Linked DNA regions of Luteibacter rhizovicinus DSM 16549. The main gene of each other region encodes a partner of the protein of the gene in region 2 in a complex. Links are inferred from orthologs where the notes say so. Each region holds a gene or a part of one and is shown on either strand. Other genes may lie near its edges. The genes, in order: rne and pnp.

Region 1 (11,551 bases), 1.5 Mb from region 2 along the record:
GAGGTTGGCGAGCACGGGATCGGTGGGCGACAGGATCGCGGCGAGGGCGAGCGCGAGCGGCCAGGACCAACCTAGTGCCAGGTGGGTGAACACCGTGACCCCGCCGATGGTCAGGAGCATGGCAGGCACGGCGAGTCGCGCTGCCGTCTTCCAGGCGGCATGCCGGAAAGGTACGCGCAGCTTGAGCCCGGTGATGAAAAGCGAGACCACCAGCCCGGTCTCGGTCACCGCGCGAAGCCAGCCCGCGTTGTCGTGATCGAAGGACAAGCGCGCCAGGCCGAGGACGGCGGGACCGACCAGGACGCCCGCCGCGAGATACACCGCAAACGATGTGATTGGCCCGCGACGTATCACGCCGGCGGCCATGGAGGTGACCACCAGCAGCACGCCGATGAAGAGGATCCACGCGAAGTAACCCATGCACCGATGCTCGGTGCACGGCCATGAAACGGGCGCGAAGGCCAGCGTTACGGGTGGGTGGCGGCGGACGTCGCGGGCGTGGCGCCCGGCTTGTTCGCGCACGCGGCACGATTCAGCCCGCGGGTTGCGTCCGTGTCGTCAGAAGTAGCCAGCCGGGCGAGGCAGTCGTCGTAGGTTTCGTGACTGCTCGGTGCATTGAGGGCGAAGTACGCGGCGGCCACGGCGATAGCCAGGGCGATCGCAATCCAGGGCGCATAGTCGGCTAGGGTTCGGCGCATCGGAGGAGGGGCGTCAACGTGATAACGGCGCCCATAGTGGCGGTCGCCGCCCGCCTTGTCGACTTCGACGGCGCGTGAGGACGTCTAGCCCCCGGCTTCACGATCTTCCCATGGCAGCAAGGCGAATCTTGACCTGTCGCAAAACCGGGGAAACGGCTCATGGCCACCGAACACACCAACGCTCTCGGCGCCATGGCAGCCAGCAAGCTGCTTACGATGGCGACGGGTGGGCGCTGGGGTCCGACGATTCTCATCCTCGCGGCGATCATCCTGCTGCGCCGACGTGCAGCGGCACGCGCTGCGGGAAGGGATCTAAAGCGCATTGAATAATGCGCTTACTCCTTTGTCTTATGGTTGTCTTCACCCGTGTCGTCGAGCGGATCGCCTGAGGCGTCCGTCTCCGGTTCACGGGTCGGCGTGCGTGGATCGCTCGGCGGATCGTTCTGGCCGGGATGTTGCGGCGGGCGATTTTTCTCATTAGCCAAGAGGTGTGCTCCGGTCGATAGGGGAGCATCCACCTTGCAGCGATGACGTTGACGATACCGTGCCCGCTGCGTGAGGACGAGGTGGTCGTCGCTCAGTGAATCTTGCGTTTCCGGGCGGAAATCACCGTGTCACCCGGGACAGCGATGCCGGCAAAGACGGCTGACGCCTGGCAACAGGCTTGGTCGGTCAACAAAGGTGTCACGACGGCCATCCATCCTTCTGCGAATGAGCTCTCATCTTGCGGCCGGCATGCCGGTGTATACCGACACATCGCTTCTGCCAGCGCGGCTATCAGTGCGGACGGGTCGGGATGCGTGGCGAATGCGGCGTCGAGCGCCGATTCCAATGCGGCGAGTTTACCGAGGAGGTAAGTGGTGTCTTCCATGAGAAAAGCATGTCCTTACGTGTACGCCTACAAACAGGCGTGGGCGACGATGACACGAACATCAGGTCATGTCACCTCACGCAGCACGGCGTCTACCGCTACAGGCTGGCGTGACCGAGGTTGATGATATGTACACGCTGGTTGTCTCGCCTGCACATCTGGCATTGTATGCGTCCGCAGGCCGCGCGCGATCGATCCGCGCGCAACGAAGCACAGTCGGCCCAGGGAGGGCACTAAATGATTAACGTTGTATTGGTCGACGACCATGAACTGGTCAGGACCGGTTTCCGGATGATCCTGCAGCAGCAAGCGGATTTCCGGGTCAGGGGAGAAGCGGGTACGGCGGAAGAGGGCCTGCGGCTCATCCGTACGCTTGCGCCGGATATCGCGCTTGTGGACGTCCACATGCCGGGCATGAGCGGGGTCGAACTGACCGAGCGTGTAGTGCGCGCCAAGCTGCGCACGAATATCGTCATTCTCACCATCGTCGATGACGCGCGCTTTCCGAAGCGGCTGCTCGATGCGGGTGCGCTTGGGTACCTGACCAAGGGTTGCTCGTCGGACGAGCTTCTCAGTGCCGTACGCCAGGTAGCTTCAGGTCGGCGCTACCTCGCTCCGTCGGTGGCACAGCAGCTCGCCCTCGCCACGCTGGACGGCTCGGAGTCGCCCTTCGATACCCTGTCCACCCGTGAGATGGAAGTCTCGATGATGCTGGTTCGCGGGATGCCGCTTACCTCCATCGGAGAGCGGCTGAACCTGAGCCCCAAGACGGTGTCCACGTACAAGCAGCGCCTGATGGAAAAGCTGCACGTCGATCACGTCGTGGGCCTCGCTCACCTGATGACCGTGCACGGGTTGCTCGACACGCACAACCATCAGGTTGGTAGTTGAGATAGTTCGTAACTCGTGACAAAAAAACGCCGGGCATTGCCCGGCGTTTTTTTGGGGAGACCGAAGCCTCCCTGCCTTTTGCTTAGTGCTCGTCGCGCGGCGTGTCACCGTGCGGCGGTTCCTGACGCGGACGCGTCAGGAGGTCACCCTGTGCGGGCGGAGCCACGACGGGGGCAGGTGCCGGAACGGGTGCAGCAACCGGCGCGGGCGCCGGAGCGGCAACCGGGGCAGGAGCAGCGTCCGGGGCAGGAGCAGCGTCCGGGGCGACAACCGGCAGCGGTGCATCAACCGGAGTAGCGACAGGAGCCGCCACCGCAACTGGAGCCGGGGTCGGGGCCGGAGCCGGTGCGTCGACCGGAGCCGAAACCGAAACCGGTGCCTGCACAGGTGCCGCTACCGGTGTCACAACCGGCTCCGACGCATGACCTGCTTTCGGAGCCGCAGCTTCCGGAGTCATCGGCGTCGGCTCGGGCGCGGCCACGACGATTTCTGCGTCGGTCGGTGTCGGCGTCGGGGTGGCAGGAGCGATGACAGGCTTCGGCGTTTCGACCGGGGCCGGTGTTTCGACAGCGGCTTCGACGACCGGAGTCTCAGCGGTCGTATCCGGCAACATGCCGCGAGCCGGCGTGTCGAGCACGGACGCCTGCTTGGCCGACGTCGCAAGCTCGATCGACGGCTCTTCCACCGCCGGGGCGACGGCGACCGGTGCTGGGGCGACTGGCGCCGCAGCGACCGGTGCGGGCACCGGCGCCTCGACCGACACCGGATTCGACGTCAGCGGTGCATCGGACTCGGTCTGACGGCGCTCGGTGGTACGTGTCTGCGCCGAGTCGGCCGGCGTGGCCGGGTCGACAGGGTGGGCGTGCGACGTGACCGGAGCGGACGTGCCCGGGATCGGCGGCAGCTTGGGCAGCGAGCCGAGGGTCAGTGCCGACGGCACCGACTCGTCGTCCGTGGCGAAAGCGGCGGGCTGGGTAGCTTCGTTGCGCGGGGCGCCCACGGCGAACGCGTTCTCGGCAGCGGCTGCCGTATCGAGCATCGGCGGCACGCTGGCACTGTCACGCGTCGTGCGAGCCGGCGCGGTATCGGCGACGTCGTCGCTGTCGCCGTCCTCGTCATCGAGATCGTCAGCGTTGCCGCCTTCGATCGAACCGGCCTGCGTACCGTCTTCCTGGCGACGACGGCGGCGACCGCCGCGACGGCCACGACGACGGCGCTGGCCACCTTCGGTGTCCTTGGTGTCGGTGGACGGTGCGCTGCCATCGGCGGCAAGCGAGCCCTCGACCTGGGTGAGGGCCTCGTCGGTGATGACCGGCGACACGCCTTCCTCGTCCTTCAGCGGAGCGTTGGGCCGCTCGGCCGGGACGTGCACGGCACCCGGTGCGGCCGTCTGGGCAGCACCGGCGACCAGCGTGGTGGCCTTTTCGATCTTCTCGACTTTCTCGCCCTGCGGCTGACGCTCGCCGCGTGGCTGGCGACGGCCCTGGCCTTCGCCGGCCTGGCCCTGCGGCTCCTGGCCCTGACGACCGCCCTGGCGGCCGCCCTGCTGCTGTTCCTTCGGCTGGCGCGGCTGCTTCTCTTCGCCCTGACGCGGCTCGCCCTGGCGCGGTTCACCTCGGCCCTGCTTGTTGCCGCCCTTGGCCTGCTGCTGGCCCTTCGGCTGCTGCTGCGCGTTGTCCTTACGCTCGCCACGTTCACCGCGCTCGCCGCGCTGACCCTGCTGGCGCTGCTCGTTGTTCTTGTTGCGCCCTTCGTTGCCACGGCGGTCGTCACGGCGCGGATTGCGCTCGTTGCGGCTACCGCTGCCCTGGCGCGATTCGTCGCGACGGGCCGGTGCCGGCTCGGCCGCCGGGGCTGCCGGTGCGGAGGAACCGAACAGGCCACCGAAGAGGCGCGAGAGGAAGCCGCCCTTCGCGGCCGGAGCGGCGGCGACCGGACGTGCCTTGGCGGCGGCGACCGGTGCAGCCGGCGTCTCGTCTTCGTCGTCGCGGATGGGCGCCGGCGTGGACGGAACCACGCCGGTCACCAGCGGCTGCTCGCCGCTGCCCAGGGCCTGGCCCATCTTCGGCAGGGCGACGGCGACCACCGGGGTGGTGCGCTCGTAGCTCGGCTTGCTGTGCTCGCCCATGTCCGCCTCGCGGATACGGGTGATTTCCAGGTGCGGGGTCTCGAGCTTGTCGTCGGCGACGACGACCACGTGCACGTTATGGCGCAGCTCGATCTCGACGACGCTGGCGCGCTTCTCGTTGAGCATGAAGTTGGCGACCGCGGGCGGCGCCTGCACCAGGACCTGCCCGGTGTTTTCCTTCATCGCGTGCTCTTCGATGAGACGCAGGGTGGAGAGGGCGAGCGATTCCACGCTGCGGATGTGGCCGTGGCCTTCGCAACGCGGGCAGACGATCTGGGTGGCTTCGCCGAGGCTCGGACGCAGGCGCTGACGCGACATCTCGAGCAGGCCGAAGCGGGAGATACGACCGATCTGGACACGGGCGCGGTCCGCCTTGAGGGCGTCCTTGAGGCGCTCTTCGACCTCGCGCTGGTGGCGCGGGCTGTCCATGTCGATGAAGTCGATGACGATCAGGCCGCCGGCGTCACGGATGCGCAGCTGGCGGGCGATCTCACTGGCGGCTTCGAGATTGGTGTTGAACGCCGTCTCTTCGATGTCGCTGCCCTTGGTCGCCTTCGACGAGTTGATGTCGATGGCGGTCAGGGCTTCGGTCTGGTCGATGACGATCGAACCGCCGGAGGGGAGGCGGACGTTGCGCTCGAAGATGCTCTCGATCTGGGTTTCGATCTGGTACCGCGAGAACAGCGGCGTCGGATCCTGATAGAGCTTGAGCTTGCGCAGGTTGTTCGGCATGACCTGCTGGACGAAGTCGCGAGCGTCGCTGAACAGCTGCTCCTCGTCGATCAGGATTTCGCCGATGTCGTTGCGCAGGTAGTCGCGCAGGGCGCGGATGAACAGCTTCGATTCCTGGTAGATCAGGAACGGGGCTTTCTGCGAGTTGGCTGCGCCGGAGATCGACTTCCAGAGCTGCAGGAGGTAGTCGAGGTCCCACTGGAGCTCCTCGGCGTCGCGGCCCATGCCGGCGGTACGCACGATCAGGCCCATGTCGTCGGGCACCGAGAGGTGCTCCATCGCTTCCTTCAGGGCCTGGCGGTCTTCACCCTCGATGCGGCGCGAGACGCCACCGGCACGGGGGTTGTTGGGCATCAGCACCATGTAACGACCGGCGAGGCTGATGAAGGTGGTGAGGGCGGCACCCTTGTTGCCGCGCTCTTCCTTCTCGACCTGGACGATGATTTCCTGGCCTTCCTTCAACAGCTCGCGGATGTTGGACTTGCCTTCCGCGTTCGGGTTGAAGTATTCGCGGGCCACTTCCTTCAGCGGAAGGAAGCCGTGGCGCTCGGCGCCGTAGTCGACGAAGCAGGCTTCGAGAGACGGCTCGACGCGGGTGATGCGCCCCTTGTAGATGTTGGCTTTTTTCTGTTCCCGGGACGGGATTTCGATATCGAGATCGTAAAGATTCTGGCCATCGACGATGGCCACGCGCAACTCTTCGCGCTGAGTCGCGTTGATCAACATACGCTTCATTGTAATTCCTCGACCTTGCCGCGCGGCCGCGGGCCGCGGTGGCGCCCTTTGGGGCGGCCTGCCGGGGATCGCGCCGCAGCGGTGAGGCTTCAAGCGGCATGGGATCCGGGACCGATACCTGGACCCGGCGTGATTCGTGATAAGCGCCTTGCAACCGGTCCGCGTCCTTACGGATTAGCCGGACAACCGCAACCCGAACCGTTACGATGTGGGGTGTGCTCACCTTCCGACCCCTCGGACGGAATGGCATGACACTCGCCTTACGTGACGGTACAGGCACCCCGCGAGAGATAAGTCTTCAGCGGAGCCTGGCGCTCGCCGAGTATCCTATCAAATTCGAGTTTTATCAATGCAGACGGTAACTTCCCTCGACGGCGGCCAAGGTGTGCGCATCGTCGAAATCGGTCCCGAGCGGGACGGTCAGCGCGTGGACAACGCCCTGATGACCATGCTCAAGGGAGTGCCGCGCAGCCTGGTCTACCGCATCCTGAGAACGGGCCAGGTTCGTATCAACGGCAAGCGGGCCAAGCCGGAAACGCGCCTCGCCCTGGGCGACATGTTGCGGATCCCGCCGGTCCGTGTGGCCGAGCGTGAGGAGGGCGTGGCCCCCTCCGGCATGGTCAAGTCGGTCGCCGACGCGGTGATCTTCGAAGACAAGCACTTCCTGGTGATCGACAAGCCGGTCGGTATCGCGGCCCACGGCGGCAGCGGTGTCAGCCATGGCGCCATCGAACTGCTGCGCGCCGCCCGGCCCAACGAGCACCTCGAGCTGGTCCATCGCCTCGACCGCGATACCAGTGGCGTGCTCGTCCTGGCGAAGTCGCGGTCGGGCCTCACCGGGCTTCAGGCCCTGATCCGCGAAAACACGGTCACCAAGCAGTATCTCTGCCTGATGACCGGCACCCCGCGGAAGGCCAAGTTCGACGTCAACGCGCCCCTGCTCAAGTCCGTGATGCACGGTGGCGAGCGGCTGGTCCGGGTCGACGACGCCGGTAAACCCTCGCTCACCTACTTCAAGGAACTGGAGCAGTACCCGAACGCCCGCCTCATGCAGGCGACCCTGGGTACCGGCCGGACCCACCAGATCCGCGTGCATGCCCAATACGCCGGCCACCCGCTGGCCGGTGACCCGAAGTACGGCGACGAGGCCGCGAACAAGCGCTTCCGCGCCATGGGACTGAAGCGGATGTTCCTGCATGCGGCCCGGATGAGCTTCGACCTGGACGGCAGGAACTACGATTTTTCCTCGCCGTTGCCCGACGAACTGAAGGCGTTCCTCGACAAACTGGCCGGCTGAGTCGTCTTACCGGTCGAGCCGTCTCAGCCGAGGAACCGGGCGCTCACTTCCAGTGAGCGCAGGATGCCGCCGGCGAGACAGGCCTGCAGGAGCAGGGCGCTGAGCGCATGGGCCAGGGCCACCGGAAAGAGGGCCCGGTGGTGCAGGTACCACCAGGCCCAGCCCAGCTCGGCCACGAAACAGAGCTGCATCAGCAGGCCGTTCGGGGTGTGGAGCAGGGCGAAGGCGAGGGCAGCGAGCAAGACGGCCAGCGGTCGTGGCAGCGCTCGCGCCAGCAAGGCGGCGACGACCGCCAGGATCAGCCACTGCTGGACGAAGGCCCAACCTATATAGAGGAGGGCGCGTCCGGCTGCCGGCCACGCGGGCGCATGACCGGCCACGGCGACGATGGCGATGGCCACCGGCAGGGCGAGCAAGGGCCATCCCACCGTCCGCCATGCGCCGAACCAGCGCCAGCGAGGAAGCTGGCGTCGGATTCCCAGCAGGACCGCGTAAGCCACGCCGAGCACGAACATGGCGATGCCTGAGGCGACCGGTTTACTCGACAGGCCCAGCCCGGCGATGAACCACACCGGCCCCGCGATCACGAGCAGGGCTTCGATCGGCCCCGCCCTGGCCGGCGAGTCAGCGGTCTCCTGGCCGGGCTTCATGGCCTTGCGCATCGCGGGGACGATGATCAGCAGCAAAGCATAGAGAAGCGGTGCCGCCCACGGTTGCCACGCGGGCGCGGGCGGCGATACCCGGGCATCGCCAAAGCTCGCCGTCGGTGCGGTCGCCCGTCGGGCATCGCGCCAGTCGAGCAGGCCTTCGGCGGTCAGCCCGTCTGGCAAGGCCGTGGCGTCCGGTGGCGCCCACGCCGGTGCGGGTACCAGCGACGCGTCGTGAAGCGTGAGCGTCTGGCCGGCGGGAAGCGTGGCCGTGAGCCGGAGCATGGCTGCCCGGGCAGGCAGGATCGCGGCATGGCCGGCCGCGTCGGCCCACTTCATGCGGTCCAGTCGGAGGGCACGCACCAGCGGACCCGGCCCAAACTCGCCCAGGTCCGCATGGACGATCGGCGCTTGCAGGGTCTGGCGTAGGTCGATGCCATAGTGACCCCTGGCCGAGGCCGAGGCATCGAGGCGAAGGGTGGTCAGGGCGCGCAGGTCGGCCTGGCGGTTCAGCGGGAAGCCGACCTGCAGCGGTGAGCCGTCGGTCGCCGTGACCTGCAGGCCATTCGGCAGCGGCTTCAGCCGCCCACCGCCGAAGGCGCGTCCCGCCACGACATCGTCGCTGTCGCGGAGATGCCAGTGCCAGGGCGACGATCCAGCGGCATAGGCAGCGCGATCCTGGGCGCTGTCGCGCTCGATCGTCGCGCGGACGAGGGTCGCCGCGAACCAGGGCAGGGCGAAAAGCGAGCCGAGTGCCAGCAGCACCGCCACGACGGCGGTCCAGCGGGGCGGCAGCGTTCGCACCTCAGCGATCGAGCAGGGCCTCGACGCGCGCGGCGCAGATCATGTCGTTCAGCGACAGGCCGCCCACGTCATGGGTGGACCAGAGCACCTGGCAATGGCCGTAACCGGCTTCGAGATCCGGATGGTGGTCTTCCTGGTTGGCCATGAAGCCGACCGCATTGATGAAGCCCAGCGTGTGGTGGAAATCCTTGAACGGGAAGTCCTTGACGATGGCCTTGCCGTCCGCCGTGACCTTCCAGCCGGGAAGGGCGGCGAGATGACCGTCGATGGCCGCCCGATCGAGCGCATGCTCGGCGCCCTTGCGGGGCGTGCAGTGCTGGCTGGCGAGGGGGGGAAGGGTCATGGGAGGTTTCCGTACGTTGAAAGCGCGAAGCGTCGGCCGTCGCGGTTGAATTGTCAAAAGGCGGCGTCCACTAAACAGTACTAGAATGGTGCTATATCCGGCGCTCCCCACGCCGGACCTCCCCTCGGAGCCTTTCATGATCGACATCTCGGAGCGCGCCCAGGCGCATTTCCAGCGCCTGCTCTCGCAGCAGGGCGACGACGACCTCGGCATTCGCGTGCGCGTGGTCCATGCGGGCACGCCGTCCGCCCAGTGCGAGCTGGAGTTCTGCTCGACCTCGGAGCTCACCGGCGACGAGTGGACCATCGAGTGCACGGGCTTCAACCTGTACGTGGACGGCGAGAGCGCACGCTGGCTGGACCCCGCCAGCATCGACTACGAGACCACGGAAACCGGTAGCCAGCTCAATATCCGTGCGCCGCGGATCAAGGGTGAGGCACCGGGCGAGGGCGCAGGCCTGATCGAGCGCGTCCAGTTCGTGCTGGAGTCCGAGATCGCACCGCAGATCGCCTCGCACGGCGGGCGCATCTCGCTGGTGGAAGTCGCTGCCGGCAATATCGTGGTGCTCCGCTTCGGCGGCGGCTGCCACGGTTGCGGCATGGTCGACGTCACGTTGAAGAACGGCGTGGAGAAGACCCTGCGCGAGCGCATTCCGGAGATCACCGAGGTGCGCGACGTCACCGACCACGAGACGGGCGAGAAGCCGTATTTCGCCAAGGCCGCTGGCTGAAGCAACAAAAAAGCCCGCGTAAGCGGGCTTTTTTGTGTGGGAGCCGATTCATCGGCGATGGGTGCTTGCCGGCTCCCACCACGTCCTGGTTGTGCTCAGTCGCTGCCCTGGATGTGATGCTCGAGCCCATCCAACTTGGTCGGCATGGTGGCGAAATACGCCGAGACATCGTCGATGTCCTGGTCGGACAGCGTGGCGGCGAAGCCCTTCATGATCGGGTTGCCGCGGCGGCCGTCCTTGTATTCGTGCAGGGCCATCGCGAGGTAGTCGGCGTACTGGCCGGCCAGTCGCGGGTACTGCGGGTCGACGGCGTTACCGTCCTGGCCGTGGCAGGCCACGCAGGTGGCGATCTTGGTCTTGCCGCGCACGGGATCACCGGCGGCGAAGGTCTGGGTGGCGGTCAGCGCGAGCAGCGCGCCCACGGCGAGCAGGGAAAAACCACGGATCATCATTCGTCCTCGGCGGCTTACTTGGCGAGACTGGAGAGGTAGGCGGCAACGTCCGCGATTTCCTCATCGGACAGGCTCTGCGCCTGGATACCCATCGTCGGGTGGGTGCGCTCGCCGCTCTTGTAAGCCTTGAGGGCGTTGACGATGTACTGCTCGTTCTGGCCGGCGATATGCGGCACGTGGTACTCGGGGTAAGCGTTGGCATAGCCCGGCACGCCGTGGCAGCCGTTGCAGGTATAGACCAGCGTCCGTCCCTTGGCCTTGTCCCCTTCGGCGTGCGCAGCGGATGCGGCGCACAGTGCTACAGCGATCAGACCAACCAGTTGCAGACGCTTCATTAAGAGTTCCCTGGGTGCCGGGCGGGGCCGGGGTTGAAAAGCCGTCGAAGTATAGAGGCGTGTCGCGACGACCGACAACTCAGGGTAGCAGGGGACTCAGAGCAGGCTGCGAATAATGTGGAAGCCCGCAATGTATTCGCCGGCGATCGTGCCCATGCAGACCAGGAAGAAGTTGAGCAGGGTCCGCGCCACGCGGTTCTTCCACCAGCCCGTCCAGTGGGTGATGTCGTCGCGAAGGTGCTCGAAGTCGACCACGCGCGGCTTGCGGATCCACGCCTCGGCCATGGCGCTGAAGGCGCCGGAGGGGATGCCGGGACGGAATGGCTTCAGCGGTCCGGCGACGAAGGCGGCAACGATCGACAGCGGATGACCGCCGGCGATCAGGGCGCCCAGCGCCGACAGGCCACCGGTCAGCAGGATCCAGCTCTTCACCGCGTCCGCGCCAAGGCTGGGACTGCGATAGAAGGCGAAACCGATGGCGACGAAGATCGCCAGGACCAGGCCGACGGCGAGGATCTTCGGCCAGGCCGACGCGGGCGGCGTGACGGCGAGGTCGTCCGCCAGGCCCTGCGCGTCACCATGCTGGTGGGCCAGTTGCTCGCTCATGCCCTTGAGGTGGCCGGCGCCGATGACGACGAGAACCTTGCGCGTCGGCGCTTCCGGGTCCATGCGCATGCCGTTCTCGCGCAGGCGCGCGGCCATGAACGTGTCGCGCTCGGCGATCAGCGCGTGATACAGCGGCGCCGAGTTGGTCGCGAATTCGCTGAAGGCGCTCTCGAGCAGGTCGGATTCCTTCAGCTTCTCGATATCGGCTTCGGCGATTTCCTCGCGTTCGAACACGCTGCCGAGCATGCCGGCCAGCAGGCCGAAGCGCTGGACGAAGCCGAC
Region 2 (10,444 bases):
GAAAACGTTGCGGACGTCGCTGCCGAACACCGGCGCACGACGGAACGACACATGACGAAGCTGGTTCATCTGTTTGACTCCCAAGAAGTTTTTCGGCCCCGTGGCCGTCTGGGAACAAACATATGACCGACCTGACGGGATTCAAGTGCCGCCCCTGCCGTGCCGATTGGGCGAGACGTGGCGTTCGCGCTAAGCTCGGACATCTCTCCCCACAAAGGACACCCCATGACCATCGCGGTTGGCGACAAGCTCCCGGATCACACCCTCACCCAGTTCAAGGACGGTCTCGAGACAGTCTCCAGCCTCGACGTCCTCGGCCAGGGCAGGGTCGTCGTGTTCGCGGTGCCGGGTGCCTTCACCCCCACCTGCTCGAACAAGCACCTGCCCGGCTATATCCAGCACATGGAAGACTTCCGCGAGCGCGGCATCAAGGTCGCCTGCATCTCGGTCAACGATGCTTTCGTGATGCACGCCTGGGGCATCTCGCAGGGCGTGCCGGACGATCTGCTGATGCTGGGCGACGGCAATGCCACGTTCGCCATCGCCCTCGGCCTCGAGCTCGACGGCACGAAGAACGGCATGGGCATTCGCTCCAAGCGGTTCGCGATTTATGCCGAAGACGGCGTGGTGAAGCTGCTGCACGTGGAAGCACCCGGCGAGTTCCGCGTCACGGCCGCCGAGGCGATGCTCGAAGCCATCGACGCCTAAGCGCTCATGTAGGAGCCAATTCATCGGCGATCCCGCGGCAGCGGGCCAGGATGTCGCGAGCACCCAATCGCCGATGAATCGGCTCCTACAAAAAACCTGCAAAAAAAACCCGCCTTTCGGCGGGTTTTTTTGTTCTTACGCGTCGCTCGGTTCGTCTCCGACGGGACCGCTTTCGATCGGTGGCAGATCGGCAGCGACATCACCATCGATGACCTCACCCTCGCCTTCGATCTCCAGCTCTTCCTCGGCTTCCAGGCGAACCACGCCGATGAGCGTCTCGTCCTTGGGTAGCTTGATCAGCGTCACGCCCTGCGTGTTGCGGCTGAGCTGCGAAACTTCCGAGACGCGCGTGCGGACCAGCGTGCCCTGGTCGGAGATCAGCATGAGCTGCTGGGTCTCGGTGACCTGGGTGGCCGCGACGAGGCTGCCGTTACGGTCCGAGCACTGGATGGCGATGACGCCCTGCGTGCCGCGGCCCTTCTTCGGGAACTCGTCGAGTGTCGTGCGCTTGCCGAAGCCACGTGCCGTCGCGGTGAGGATGTCGCCCTCACCCGCCGCCACGATGAGCGAGACCACTTCGGCCTCGTCGGCCAGGCGCATGCCGCGCACGCCGGTGGCGGTGCGGCCCATCGAGCGGACCGTGCCTTCGTCGAAGCGCACCGACTTACCGTTCGACGCGAACAGCAGGATATCGCTCTCGCCGCCGGTCATCGCGACATCGACCAGGGCATCGCCCTCGTCGAGGTTGATGGCGGCCTTGCCCTTCTGCAGCTGGAACGCGAACTCGGTCAGCGGCGTCTTCTTCACCGTGCCCTTGCGGGTGGCGAAGAACACGAAGCAGGTGGGATCGTATTCGCGCACCGGCAACAGGGCCTGCACCTTCTCGCCCTCGCCCAGCGGCAGCAGGTTGACGATCGGCTTGCCACGCGCACCCGGACCGGCTTCCGGCATCTGGTACACCTTGAGCCAGTACACGCGACCGGTGCTGGTGAAGGTCAGCAGCGTGTCATGGGTGTTGACCACCCACAGCTGCTGGACGACGTCTTCGTCCTTCAGTGCCGAGGCCGAGCGACCCTTGCCGCCACGCTTCTGCGCGCGGTAGAGGCTGGCCGGCTGGCGCTTGATGTAACCGGTGTGCGAAAGCGTCACCACCACGTCTTCCGGCGCGATGAGGTCGAGCACGTTCAGGTCTTCCTGCGAGTGCTGGATCTCGGTGCGACGCGCGTCGCCGTAGTCCGTGCGAATCTGCTCGAGCTCTTCGCGAATGACTTCGAGCAGGCGCGCGGGATTCTCGAGGATCTCGATGAGCGCGCGGATCGTGTTGAGGATTTCGCGGTACTCGTCCGAGAGCTTTTCCTGCTCCAGGCCGGTGAGGCGATGCAGACGCATCTGCAGGATTTCGGTGGCCTGCGCCTCGGACAGCTGGTAGCCGTTCTCATTGAGACCGTCGCGCGGATCCATGTCTTCCGGACGCGACGACTCGGCACCCGTGGCGGCGAGCAGCGCCTTGACCAGGCCCGGCTCCCAGCGACGGGCGACCATGCGCTCGCGCGCCTCGGCCGACGATGCGGAGGTGCGGATCAGCTCGATCATCTCTTCGATGTTGGCGAGCGCGACCGTGAGGCCTTCGAGGATATGTGCGCGCTGGCGTGCCTTGCGCAGTTCGAAGATGGTACGGCGCGTGACGACTTCACGGCGGTGGCGAATGAAGGCCTCGAGGATGTCCTTGAGGTTCATCAGCTTGGGCTGGCCGTCGAGCAGGGCCACCATGTTGATACCGAACGTGACCTGCAGCTGGGTCTGCTGGAACAGGTTGTTCAGCACGACGTCGCCCATGGAATCGCGACGGATCTCGATGACCACGCGCATGCCGTCCTTGTCGGACTCGTCGCGAAGTTCGCTGATGCCTTCGAGCTTCTTTTCCTTGACCAGCTCGGCGATCTTCTCGATCAGGCGAGCCTTGTTCACCTGGTACGGCAGCTCGTGGACGAGGATCGTCTCGCGGCCGTTCGCTTCGGTTTCGATCGAGGTGCGCGCGCGCACGAGGATACGGCCGCGACCGGTGCGGTACGCCTCGACGATGCCGGACGAGCCGTTGATGATGCCGGCGGTCGGGAAATCCGGACCGGGAATGAAGGTCATCAGCTCGTCGACGCCGAGCGAGGGATCCTCGATCAGGCCGAGCACCGCATTGATGACTTCCGTCATGTTGTGCGGCGGGATGTTCGTCGCCATGCCGACGGCGATACCCGCCGAACCGTTGACGAGCAGGTTCGGCACGCGGGTCGGCAGGACCAGCGGCTCGTGTTCGCTTTCGTCGTAGTTCGGTCCGAAATCGACGGTTTCCTTGTCGATATCGGCCATCAGCTCATGCGTGAGGCGCGCCATGCGCACCTCGGTGTATCGCATGGCGGCGGCGTTGTCGCCATCGACCGAACCGAAGTTACCCTGGCCGTCGACGAGCATGTAGCGCAGCGAGAACGGCTGAGCCATGCGGACGATCGTGTCGTAAACCGACGCGTCGCCGTGCGGATGGTATTTACCGATCACGTCACCGACCACGCGGGCCGACTTCTTGTACGGCTTGTTCCAGGCGTTGCTCAGCTCGTTCATGGCGAACAGCACGCGTCGATGTACCGGCTTGAGGCCGTCGCGCACATCGGGCAGTGCACGCCCGACGATGACGCTCATCGCGTAGTCGAGATAGCTCTGACGCATCTCGTCTTCGATGTTGACGCGGATGACTTCTTTGGCGAGTTCTGCCATCAATCGGCTTCCTGGATATCCATCAATAGGCCCCCGCCGGCCGCGCGATTCGCGGTATCGCGACGCGGCCGACCCAACCCGTCGATGGTAGCACAACGGGCGTCTAAAAGACAGCTAAAAGACGTTCTAAATCAATGACTTACGCAGGTGTTTTGGCGGCGCCGAAAAGGAGTGTCCTGGCGAACACGAAATTCGCCACGGAGCCCGCCACCGACCCCGCGGCCACGGCGACCGCAGGCCACTCACGCAGCGCGGGAAACAGCTGGAAAGCGAGTACGTAGACGCCGTTGTTGATCAAGGCGCCGACCGCCATCAAGCCCATCCAGCGGATCCATTCGGCGCCCTGACTTCGACCCGAATCGCGCTGTGCGAAGGTGTGGTTGCGGTTCCACCACCAGGTGACGGTCGCCGCGCTGAGGAACGATACGACGCGCGCGGTGTATACGCTCCACCCGGCCAGGCCGACCAGGCCCTGGGCGATACCGGCGTCCACGATGAAACCCAGCAGCCCCCCCACCGCGAAAAGCGCGACTTCGCGGCGGAGCGGACTCACGGAAACAGGATCCGCATCTGATCTTCGTCCGGTTTGAGGATGACGCCGCGCTCGGTGACGATGGCATCGATCAAGTCGGCCGGGGTCACGTCGAACACCGGGTTCCAGGCATCGGCGCCTTCGATCACCGTGCGCGTGCCACCGATGGAAAGCAGTTCGGTCGCGTCCCGCAATTCGATCTCGATATCCGCGCCAGTGGCCGTCGCCATATCGACGGTCGTCGACGGCGCAACCACCATGAACTTCACGCCGTGATGGCGGGCAGCGATCGCGAGCTGGTAGGTGCCGATCTTGTTGGCGGTGTCGCCGTTGGCGGCAATGCGATCGGCGCCGACGATCACCCACTTCACCTTGCCATCCTTCATCAGGTGCGAGGCAGCGGAATCGGCGATCAGCTTGGCGGGAATCCCGTCGCGCACAAGCTCCCACATGGTGAGGCGCGCACCCTGCTGCCAGGGACGCGTCTCGCCGGCGTAGACCTGCTCGATGTTGCCCATCGCGACACCGGCACGAATCACGCCCAGGGCGGTGCCATAGCCGGCAGTGGCCAGTGAACCGGTATTGCAGTGGGTGAGCACGTGCGAGCCGGCTTCGATCAGCGAAGCGCCGAGTTCGCCCATGTGACGGTTGGCGGCGAGGTCTTCGTCCTGGATGGCCTGCGCTTCGGTCTCCAGCGCAGCGGCATCGGCACCGGCGACGACACCCCGGTTCATGCGGTCCAGCGCCCACATGAGATTCACCGCGGTGGGCCGCGCCGCGCGCAGCGTCGCCATCGCGGTGACGAGGTCTTCACCCTTCTGCGCGGCGAGCACCACGCCCCACGCGGCGGCGATGCCGATGGCTGGAGCACCGCGCACAGCGAGGTCACGAATAGCGCGGGTGACGTCGTTCGAGTTCACGCAATCGAACCAGATTTCTTCCGCCGGCAGGCGGCGCTGGTCCAGCAGGCGAAGTCGATCGCCCTGCCACTGCACGGCGCGAATGGAGTCGTGGGAGTCGTTCGTAGTCATGCGGCCATTATCGCATCCAGCCGCGCTACCGCGCGAATCGCCGCTGAAGCGGCTCCCACACAAGACCCGCGCAGGCCTTGGCTCGCGCGCCCCCTGTGGGAGCCGCTTCAGCGGCGATGCTCTCCGCCCAACTCGCCGTCGGTCTGGTTGACAAAAACCAGCACCCCGATGATCGCCATATAAAACCGGAATGCCCCTTCCTGCCCGTTCCAGACCTTCGACTGCCACATGGCGAACCATTCACCGCCCACCACCATGAAGCCGAAGAACCAGACGACGAAGCCCAGGGCGCAACCCGCGACAGTCCATCGTTTGGCCGCCTGGAAACCCGCTGCCGACTGCCGCCGCGCACGCCACAGGACAGCGCTTCCGATAAGCAGCAACAGACCCGTGGCCGCCTCCCCGGCAATGATCAGCAGGTAACCCGCATGCCAGATCCATGGCCGGGTGATCGCGCGATCCCGCAACGCGTTATCCGGAAAGGTCGTATCCATCGACAGGACATGGCGAACGAAGGCGAAATTCGAGCCGTAGTCGACGAGATTGTCGTACGCCACCACCAGCGCAAAAGCGGCCAGCGTGAGTGAAAGGAGGATCTTGGCCAGGCGTGCTGTCATCGTGAAAGGCCTTCCTTGCGTGACGAGGTCTAGCGCTTCGCCAACCACTCGTGGATCGCCGGAGGCACCTGAGCCTGGGCCCTCCCCGAGACATAAATACCGATATGACCACCCTTGAAGGCGAGCGCGGTGTAGTCCTTGCTGCCGATCACACCGGCCATCGGCGTGGACGCTGCCGGCGGCACGAGATGATCCTGCTCGGCGTAGATGTTGAGCACGGGATGCGTGATCTTCTTCAGATCGATGACCTTGCCACCGATGCGCGCCTCGCCCTTGATCAGCTGATTCTTCTGGAAGAAATCGCGGGCGAATTCGCGGAAGGCTTCGCCTGCCTGGTCCGGCGAATCGAAGATCCATTTCTCCATGCGCAGGAAGTTCTCGACCTCTTTCGGGTTGTCGAGGATATCGACAAGTCCAACGTACTTCTGCTGGTTCAGGCGCACCGGCTTCAGCGTGAGATACGCGAAGTTCATGACATCCGCCGGAACGTTTCCATAGGTGTCGACGAACAGGTCGATGTCGATGTTGCGTGCCCAGTGCGACAGCATGTTGTCCGGCGTATGGAAGTCTACCGGCGTGACCATGGTCACCAGGTTGCGCACCTTTTCCGGATGCAGCGTGGCATAGCAGAGCGAAAAAACGCCGCCCTGGCAAATGCCGAGCAGGTTCAGCGATTCCACGGCGTGGCGCTGGCGAATCACGTCGATACAGCGATCGAGGTAGCCGTCGATGTAATCCTCGAGGGTGAGCCAGCGGTCGGCGCCATCGGGATACCCCCAGTCGATGAGGTATACATCCTCGCCCTGGGCGAGCAGGTTGCGCACCATCGAGCGATCTTCCTGAAGATCGACCATCCACGGCGTATTGACCAGTGCGTAGCAGATCAACAACGGCGTCTTTGCGGTCGGCTTCTTCGAACCCTTGAAGTGCCAGAGCGTGAGCTTGTCTTCGGTGTACACCGCCTCGCGCGGTGTCGTACCGAGCTCGATCGGCCCCATATGCTTGAGCGTTTCCATCCCGGCTTCAAGCTTGCGACGGAACGCTTCGACTTCCGCACGCGCCGCCTCGGGATCGAACGAAAACGGATGACCGTTCATCGCGTACGACCCTTCGTTGCAGGCTTTGCAGTCTTTGCAGAAGTCTTCACCGTGGGCTTCGCAGGCACCTTCCCGGAAGCCCGCTTCACTGTGGGAGCCGCTTCAGCGGCGATAGGCGCCGCAGCACCTCTCAACGCAGCCACTTCCGCACGAAGTGCTTCCACTTCAGCCACCAGACCGTGCATCTGCCGCAACTCGCGCCGCATCGCCTGCAACCGCTCACCCAGGCTGTCCACTTCGGTGCGCGTCGGCATGCCGGCCTGTTTCGTCACGCGCTCGACCTGCTTCTGCTGCAGCACCTTCAAGCGCATCTGCGCATTGACGAGGGACGCGTACACCTCGCGAAATTCGTCGGACAGCGCGGCCTGACCGTAGTTTTCCTCGGCGAGATTAACCCAACGGTCGTAAACCGAACGCATCGACTCCGCGTCCGTCGGCGCAGGCTGCTCGCGAAGCGCCGCGCCGGCGCGATCGTTCACACCCTGCAACAGGGCCTGAAAACGCGCGTAATGCTCGGCGTAATCGATCCAGGCACGGAACAGCGCCTGTTGTTCTTCCTGCTGCTCGCGCGTGAGCCCGAACGCTGGCATCGACAGTGTTTCGCGCGCCACGCGTGCCCACTCGTCGAACTGTTCGGTGCCCGGCTGCGGCATCTCGGCACCGGGCGGCGGACCATAGCCAAAAGGCGCCGCGCCCGGCGGGGACCATAACCGAACGGCGCCGCACCGGGCGGAAAGGCGCCGGGGGGGCCGTAGGGTGAGTTACCCGCGACACCCGAGCCGCCAAAGGGAGGCACACCGCCCATGGCGAACGGAGCCGCGCCAGGCTCGCCGACGGCCATGGAGCGCATCCAGTCGCCATAGCCACTCAGGCCGTTGAACATCCGCCCCATGATGTCGGCGGACGGGGCCGCCGCCGTCTGACTGGCTGGATCGAACTGGCGCGACCAGGTTTCCAGCCCCGCGCGCACGAAGGCCTGGTACTGATCGATGAAATCGTTGGGCTTATCGGACATGGGGTAATCGTACCGCGTGGAGGGTCTCAGGAAACTGTCTGCTGCCAAGCCGCCCTGTTGGCTTTTCGCCGATGAATCGGCTCCCACATGTCTCAATCGCCGATGAATCGGCTGCTACAAAACGAAGAAGCCCGGCGTCGCTAGACGCCGGGCTTCCTGAAGAACAGCTACGACTGGACTCAGCCCGTGACGTTCTCGTCTTCAGTGACGGCCTTCATCGACAGGCGGATACGGCCCTGCTTGTCGACTTCGAGGACCTTGACCTTGACGATGTCGCCTTCCTTGAGCTTGTCGGAGACCTTCTCGACGCGCTCGCTGGAGATCTGCGAGACGTGAACGAGACCGTCCTTGCCCGGCATGATCGTGACGAAAGCGCCGAAGTCCATCAGCTTGGCGACCTTGCCCTCGTAGATGCGGCCCGGCTCGACGTCCGAAACGATCTGCTCGATGCGCTTGCGCGCGGCTTCGGCGGCTTCGCGATTGACCGACGCGATGACCACGTTGCCGTCATCGGTGATGTCGATCGTGGTACCGGTCTCTTCGGTGATCGAACGGATGGTCGCGCCACCCTTGCCGATCACTTCGCGGATCTTGTCCGGGTGGATCTTGATCGTGAGCAGGCGCGGTGCGAACTCGCTCATTTCCGAGCGGGCTTCGGTGATGCACTTGGCCATCTCGCCGAGGATGTGCAGGCGACCACGCTTGGCCTGGGCCAGCGCCGAACGCATGATCTCTTCGGTGATGCCGTCGACCTTGATGTCCATCTGCAGCGCGGACACGCCATCGGCGGTACCGGCTACCTTGAAGTCCATGTCGCCGAGGTGATCTTCGTCACCGAGGATGTCGGAGAGGACGACGAAGTCGTTACCTTCCTTCACCAGGCCCATGGCGATACCGGCAACAGCCGACTTCAGCGGGACGCCCGCGTCCATCATGGCCAGCGACGAACCGCAGACCGACGCCATCGACGACGAACCGTTCGACTCGGTGATTTCCGAGACGACGCGGATCACGTACGGGAACTCTTCGATCGTCGGCTTGACAGCCTGCACGCCACGCTTGGCGAGGCGGCCGTGACCGATTTCGCGACGCTTCGGGCTACCGACGCGACCGGTTTCACCGACCGAGAACGGAGGGAAGTTGTAATGGAAGAGGAACGTATCCTTCCACTCGCCTTCCGGCGCGTCGATGAGCTGCGAGTCACGGGTGGTGCCGAGGGTGGCAACGACCAGGGCCTGCGTTTCACCGCGGGTGAAGAGCGCCGAACCGTGCGTGCGCGGCAGGACGCCGACGCGCACCGAGATCGGGCGAACGTCGTCGAGCTGACGACCGTCGATGCGGACCTTCGTGCTGAGCACGCCGTCGCGCAGGGTGCGGTACTCGACTTCGCCAAACGCGTTGCCGATGTCGGCATCGGTCCAGCCGTTGGCTTCGGCATCGGCGGCGATAGCCGTCTTCACGTCGCTCTTGAGCGCGCTGACGACGTCACGACGGGCCAGCTTGTCGCGGATCTGGAAGGCTTCGGTGAAGCGGTTGCCGACAGCGGACTTGACCGCGTCGTACAGCGCCGTCTTGGCGACCGGAGCTTCCCACTTGAACGTCTTGACGCCGGCTTCGGCGACGAAGGCGTTGATCGTGTCGATCGCGAGCTGCATCTGCTGGTGACCGAAGACCACCGCGCCGAGCATGACGTCTTCGCTGAGGAGCTTGGCTTCCGACTCGACCATCATCACCGCGCTGGAGGTACCGGCCACGACGAGGTCGAGGTCCGAGGTCTTCAGCTGGGCAGCGGTCGGGTTGAGGATGTACTGGCCACCGGCGTAACCGACGCGAGCTGCACCGATCGGGCCCTTGAAGGGCACACCGGCGAGACGCATCGCAGCGGAAGCGCCGATCAGCGCCGGGATGTCACCGTCGACTTCCGGGTTCAGCGACACGACCTGCGCGATGACCTGGATTTCGTTGCGGAACTCTTCCGGGAACAGCGGACGAAGCGGACGATCGATCAGGCGCGAGGTAAGCGTTTCCTTCTCGGTCGGACGGCCTTCGCGCTTGAAGAAGCCACCCGGGATACGACCCGCGGAGTAGAACTTCTCCATGTAGTCGACCGTGAGCGGGAAGAAGTCCTGGCCATCGCGCGCCTTGGGGGCAGCGACGACAGTGACCAGAACGACAGTGCCGCCCATGCTGACCATGACTGCACCGGAGGCCTGGCGGGCAATTTCGCCCGTCTCCAGTGTGACTTCGTGACTACCGTACTGGAATGACTTGGTTACTTTCGCCACCGTGTTCTCCTCGTCCTGGTTCGTTTTAGCGGCGCAGGCCGAGGCGTTCGATCAGGGTCTGATAGCGACCCAGGTCGTTTGCCTTCAGATAGGAAAGCAGCTTCTTGCGCTGGTTGACCATCTTCAGCAGGCCGCGACGCGAGTGGTGGTCCTGCTTGTGAGCCTGGAAATGGTCCTGCAGCTGCAGGATGTTGGCGGACAGCAGGGCGACCTGGACTTCGGTCGAGCCCGTGTCGTTTTCCTTGCGGCCGAAATCCTTGATGATCTGACCGGTCTGTTCGGGAGTAAGCATTGAATCGATTCCTTAAAAGCGGGTGCGAAGCTTGCGCAACCTCAGCGGACCGCTGAAGTTGCGCAAGCTTCGCATTGTGTTGAAAGCTATGAAATGAGCAC

What was found.
Region 1: the proteins of pnp (region 2) and rne are in contact, whole or in part, in a cryo-EM structure (PDB 9QH0), measured with the Escherichia coli proteins. The link is inferred for Luteibacter rhizovicinus DSM 16549 from one-to-one orthologs.

What each region holds. Positions count from the first base shown.
Region 1 is NZ_CP017480.1:3,176,161-3,187,711, forward strand. What follows is about bases 2,343-6,395. They hold rne (ribonuclease E), read right to left. Parts: upstream 6,056-6,395; coding sequence 2,543-6,055; downstream 2,343-2,542. Other genes in these bases: BJI69_RS14610 (response regulator), read left to right, coding at 2,343-2,460. Also shown: BJI69_RS14595 (cation:proton antiporter), read right to left, coding at 1-420; BJI69_RS14600 (hypothetical protein), read right to left, coding at 468-698; BJI69_RS22545 (hypothetical protein), read left to right, coding at 858-1,028; BJI69_RS14605 (hypothetical protein), read right to left, coding at 1,276-1,569; more of BJI69_RS14610, read left to right, coding at 1,807-2,342; BJI69_RS14620 (RluA family pseudouridine synthase), read left to right, coding at 6,405-7,352; BJI69_RS14625 (CPBP family glutamic-type intramembrane protease), read right to left, coding at 7,376-8,803; BJI69_RS14630 (4a-hydroxytetrahydrobiopterin dehydratase), read right to left, coding at 8,805-9,146; BJI69_RS14635 (NfuA family Fe-S biogenesis protein), read left to right, coding at 9,283-9,876; BJI69_RS14640 (c-type cytochrome), read right to left, coding at 9,972-10,325; BJI69_RS14645 (c-type cytochrome), read right to left, coding at 10,343-10,663; BJI69_RS14650 (TraB/GumN family protein), read right to left, coding at 10,760-11,551. UniProt on the Escherichia coli protein: Endoribonuclease that plays a central role in RNA processing and decay. Required for the maturation of 5S and 16S rRNAs and the majority of tRNAs. Also involved in the degradation of most mRNAs.
Region 2 is NZ_CP017480.1:4,663,738-4,674,181, forward strand. Bases 7,499-10,444 are described here. They hold pnp (polyribonucleotide nucleotidyltransferase), read right to left. Parts: upstream 10,052-10,444; coding sequence 7,946-10,051; downstream 7,499-7,945. Other genes in these bases: rpsO (30S ribosomal protein S15), read right to left, coding at 10,077-10,343. Also shown: BJI69_RS21310 (Hsp20/alpha crystallin family protein), read right to left, coding at 1-69; BJI69_RS21315 (peroxiredoxin), read left to right, coding at 226-708; gyrA (DNA gyrase subunit A), read right to left, coding at 844-3,474; BJI69_RS21325 (GtrA family protein), read right to left, coding at 3,614-4,027; mtnA (S-methyl-5-thioribose-1-phosphate isomerase), read right to left, coding at 4,024-5,037; BJI69_RS21335 (DUF2165 family protein), read right to left, coding at 5,145-5,654; BJI69_RS21340 (class III poly(R)-hydroxyalkanoic acid synthase subunit PhaC), read right to left, coding at 5,684-6,751; BJI69_RS21345 (poly(R)-hydroxyalkanoic acid synthase subunit PhaE), read right to left, coding at 6,748-7,404. UniProt on the Escherichia coli protein: Involved in mRNA degradation. Catalyzes the phosphorolysis of single-stranded polyribonucleotides processively in the 3'- to 5'-direction. Also involved, along with RNase II, in tRNA processing.